2 regions of the Flavobacterium sp. GP15 genome follow, and region 1 is predicted to be linked to the other one. Evidence: riboswitches for the same ligand, from Rfam matches in the RefSeq annotation. Region 1 holds a riboswitch; the other holds the start of a gene.

Evidence for each region. A riboswitch is a leader RNA that binds a small molecule or an ion and turns the genes downstream of it on or off. The one in region 1 is predicted to bind cobalamin.
Region 2: it holds a riboswitch for cobalamin, as region 1 does, so the genes downstream of both, H2650_RS12685 (TonB-dependent siderophore receptor) here and H2650_RS00045 (TonB-dependent siderophore receptor) in region 1, are expected to answer to the same signal.

Annotation. Positions count from the first base shown of each region.
Region 1 covers NZ_JACFTC010000001.1:6,005-8,424, forward strand. The annotation lists gene H2650_RS00040 (pseudouridine synthase) at 150-848, shown strand; cobalamin riboswitch at 1,102-1,331, shown strand; gene H2650_RS00045 (TonB-dependent siderophore receptor) at 1,429-2,420, shown strand, end outside.
Region 2 covers NZ_JACFTC010000006.1:115,664-118,083, forward strand. The annotation lists gene cobC (alpha-ribazole phosphatase) at 1-413, shown strand, start outside; cobalamin riboswitch at 513-776, shown strand; gene H2650_RS12685 (TonB-dependent siderophore receptor) at 806-2,420, shown strand, end outside.

The DNA of each region.
Region 1 (2,420 bases):
TAAATCAATCAATTTTTATTCACCAAATAAAATTCTGCGCACAAAATCAAAAGATACTCGTAAAGCAATTCATAGGAACTTTTTTAAAACAACAGAAATAAACAAGTCGTAAAAGTTATTTAAATCGAAATCTCTTTTACTTTTACCAAATGTTAGAAATTCTTTATCAAGATGAATATATTATAGCCATTAATAAACCCAGTGGATTGCTGGTTCACAAATCATTTTATGCACGCGATGCTAAAGTGTACGCCATTCAAGAATTGAGAAATCAAATTGGAGGGCAACACGTATATCCTATTCATCGTTTAGACCGCAAAACATCTGGTGTCTTGTTATTTGCTTTAGATAAGGAAGTTTTAAAAATTATGAATGATAGTTTTGCCACGCGTGAAGTCGAAAAAAAATATTTAGCCATTTTACGCGGTTGGTCACCTGAAGAACTAACGATTGATTATGACTTAACCAACGACGATGACATTACACAAAATGCAGTAACCTATTTTCATCGTTTACAAAATACTGAAATTACTTTAGAATTTAATAACAAACCAACTTCACGCTATTGTTTGGTAGAAGCGATTCCAGAAACGGGACGCATGCATCAATTGCGAAAACATTTCAAGCATATTTTTCATCCCATTTTAGGAAGTCGTCCTCATGGTTGTAATAAACAGAATAAATTATGGTTGGAGAATTATGAACTAAAAGGAATGATGCTTCATGCACATCAGTTAATTTTTAATCATCCCATAAAAAACGAACAAATTATCTTGAATGCCAAGATTAATGAAGAGTTTAGTAGAGTAGGAACCATTTTAAATCTAGATTTAAGTCAGTATCAATAGAATCATAATTTTTAAATGTTTTTCATATTGTATTGTTTAAAACTCACGCCAAAATACTATTATTACTGAAAACCGATTCAATATCTATTCCCCAAAAATTAAAAAAAGTAACTTATAAATAGCGTCTTTTTTATTCCATGCAATTCCTCAAAATAATCTGTAGTATTACATTTTTCTAAAAAATATACAGAAGAGAACAACAATCATTATTTAATTTAAAACGAAACAGGCTGATAAGTAAGAAAAGTTTATCTACTTTTGCCTTCGCAATGGTTTACCTATACTTTTCGGTATAGCTAACTAAGAGGGAATCAGGTGTAAATCCTGAACAAGCCCGTTACTGTAAGTTCCATGCAACATTTTGACAGATTTCTTTTATTAGTAAATCTTAACTTTTGCCACTGTTTTATCTGCATGATATAATGGGAAGGCGGTTCAAAATGGGAACAAGTCAGGAGACCTACCACTGCAAATACATTGAAGCTTTCGCGGACCAGAGCTTTCAAACACAAAAATTCAGAATCATATTTGATTTTAATGAATTCAATTACATCTATTTTTTTTAAATAGCCACATTGTTATGCACTTATGTAAATTAAGATTGTATCGTCTGTTACATGGTGGATTATTGTTGTTCGTATGGATTATATTTTCAAATCCAGTCGTTGCACAAAATAATCTTCCTGTACCTAAAAAAGAATCTGATTCTTTAAAACCACATCCTTTGAGTGAGGTGATACTGTATTTAAATAAGCGAGAATTTAAAATCGAATCGCCTATGCCAGTTCAAATTTTATCTGGCAAGCAATTAGAAAAACTAAATAGCCTTTCTGTTGCTGATGCTATTCGATATTTTTCCGGTGTTCAACTTAAAGATTACGGCGGTATTGGCGGATTAAAAACAATCAATGTTCGCAGTTTAGGGAGTGCACATACAGCGGTTTTTTATGATGGAATGACAGTAGGTAATGCGCAAAATGGACAAGTAGATTTGGGTAAATATTCCCTTGATAATATAGAAGCCATAGAATTATATAACGGCCAAAAATCCTCTATTTTTCAACCAGCGAGAGGTTTTTTTGCCTCTAACACACTCTTTCTTAGATCGAAAACACCAGAATTTAAAAAGGATAAAAATACAAATGTGCGTACTGCATTAAAAACAGGCTCGTTTGGACTTTTTAACCCTTCCCTACTACTAGAACAAAAGCTTTCTCAAAAAACCTCTTTTACTACGAGCGTAGAATGGACAAAAGCAGACGGACATTATAAATACCGTTATCAAAAAAAAGCCGGTTATGACACAACAGCTGTAAGACAAAATGGCGACGTTGCGGCCTTTAGAGGAGAAATTTCATTCAACTCAAAGATTAGCGAAACAGCAAAAGCAAGCTTGAAAGCCTACTTTTATAATTCAGAACGAGGATTACCTGGGGCGATTGTAGCTAATAACTACGACCATATTCAGAGACAATGGGATAGTAACTTTTTTATTCACGGCTCTTATCAAAACTCATTTTCGGATGCATATGATTTACTAGCCAATGTGAAATTTAGCAAAGACTTTAGTCG
Region 2 (2,420 bases), on a different contig from region 1:
TAAAAAATCAAATTCCAGCCGGTGCAGTTGTCTATTCTAGTCCGCTGTTTCGTTGTACGGAATTGGCTAAATACCTTTCGAATGTTATAATTACAGATGATCGATTGATGGAAATGAATTTTGGGGATTGGGAAATGAAAAATTGGGATGCTATTCCTCCAGATAATTTTGCACCCTGGATGAACGATTTTGTCAATGTAACTGTTCCAAACGGAGAATCTTTTGTGGATTTATACAATCGGGTTAATGATTTTTTAGAAAAAGAACTTCAAAGAAAATACAATGCACCAGTTGTTATTGTTACCCATGCGGGTGTTATTAGAAGTATTCTTTGTAAAATAGCTAGTTTACCACTAAAAGAGGCGTTTAATAACAAAGTTAGTTTTGGTGATGTGATAAAAATAGAATTGTAATTTACTGAAAATCAGTAATTAACAATATAACCTTTAGTTTCATTTAAATAACCAGTCAATAGTTTCTACAAATTTGTTTTAAAACTGAATTAAATTTTACCTTTGTTGCCGTATTAAGGTTGTGTATTTGCTTTTTGTGAAACACATTAAAAGGGAATCAAGTGATTGAAGATTAGCGATTTTAGATTTCAGAATTATTCTGTAATCAAAAAATTGCAATCATAAAATAAAAATCTTGAGCTGTTCCCGCAACTGTAAGCTATAAAGCTTGTTGTTATCTACAAACCACTGTTCGCTTGTGCGAATGGGAAGGTAAACAACAAGACGCAAGCCAGGAGACCTGCCTTTTTTCATAACTAATATCGAACTTTCGGGAAAAAGGTTCAGGAATTATGGCAACTAAAAAATTTCGTTTACTTTCTATTATAATGTTGAGCCAATTCCTTTTGGCTCAAAATAAAACGGCAATACCTCTCAACGAAGTAGTGGTTTCTGATACGCAACTTAAAAACTTTTCAAGTTCCCAGTCCGTTTTAAAATTGAACGATTCTATTATTAGTAAAAATCAATCTTCATTAACCTCTCTTTTAAATTATAATTCAGTTATTTATTTCAAAGAAAATGGTTTAGGAATGGTTTCATCGCCATCTTTTCGAGGAACAACTGCGCAACAAACTGCCGTGGTCTGGAATGGTATTAATATTAATTCTCAGTTATTAGGTCAAACAGATTTTAACACTGTGTCTACAAGAGGCTATAATTCAATTGATGTAAAAGCGGGCGGAGGTAGTGTTGTTTATGGCAGTGGTGCAATAGGAGGCACAATTCACTTAAATAATGATTTGAAATTTAGAAACACTTTCAAAAATAACTTAGAAGTATATTATGGTGATTTTAATACACTAAGCACTATTTATGCGGTTACCGCAGCAACAAACCAATGGAGTACTAATGCTAGTTTTACCAGAAATAGTTCTGATAATGATTATAAATTTATTGGAAAACAAGGTAAAAATAGTAACGGAGAGTTCTATAATACTAATTTTAGCACTGCCATTGGTTATAAGTTGGATGCTAAAAATACCATTAAATTGTACAGTGAGAGTTATGATGGGGAACGTCATTTTTCTATAACCTCACCAAATGCTACTAAAACAAAATACCAAGATTTTAATACCAGAAATTTATTGGCGTGGACTAGTATTTTTGGCAAATCAGTTTCTAATATGAAACTCGCCTACATTACAGAGCATTATAAGTATTTTGATGATATCGAAGAGGAAGACTTTACTTCCGGAGGAGTAAAAAGTTTTATTGCAAAATATGATTTTGTATATGTATTTTCTTCTAAAATAAATTTAAATACGCTACTCGATTACAATAAAAGTAACGCATTTGGATCTGGAGTCGGTAATAATAGTAGACAAGTAGGAGGTATTAGTGTTTTAATTAAACAATACATTACTGAGAAATGGAATTATGAATTGAGTGCTCGAAAAGAGATTTCGGATGTTTATAAAAGTCCTTTGCTTTTTTCAGCGGGTACAACTATCGATTTCTCTTCTCTTTACCAGTTTAAGTTTAATATTTCTCGCAATTTTAGGGTGCCTACTTTTAATGACTTTTATTGGGAAACGGGTGGTAATCTTGATTTAAAGCCGGAGAATTCCTATCAGTTAGAATTGGGTAATAATTTTAGATACAAAGATTTTAATGTAAGTGCTACTTTTTACGCTTCAAAAATTACGGACATGATTCGCTGGTTGCCCACTAACACCGGAAACTGGTCTCCTTTTAATACCGATAATGTTTCTATTTATGGATTTGAAACTTTGGGATCCTGGAAAAAGAACTTCAATAGTCACAACTTTGGGATTAACGCAACTTATTCTTACACTGTTTCGTTAGATGATAAAAATAACAATCAACTTTTTTATGTTCCCTATCATAAAGCTACCGCTGCTGGTTCATATTCCTACAAGAGGTTTAATTACTATTATCAATTTA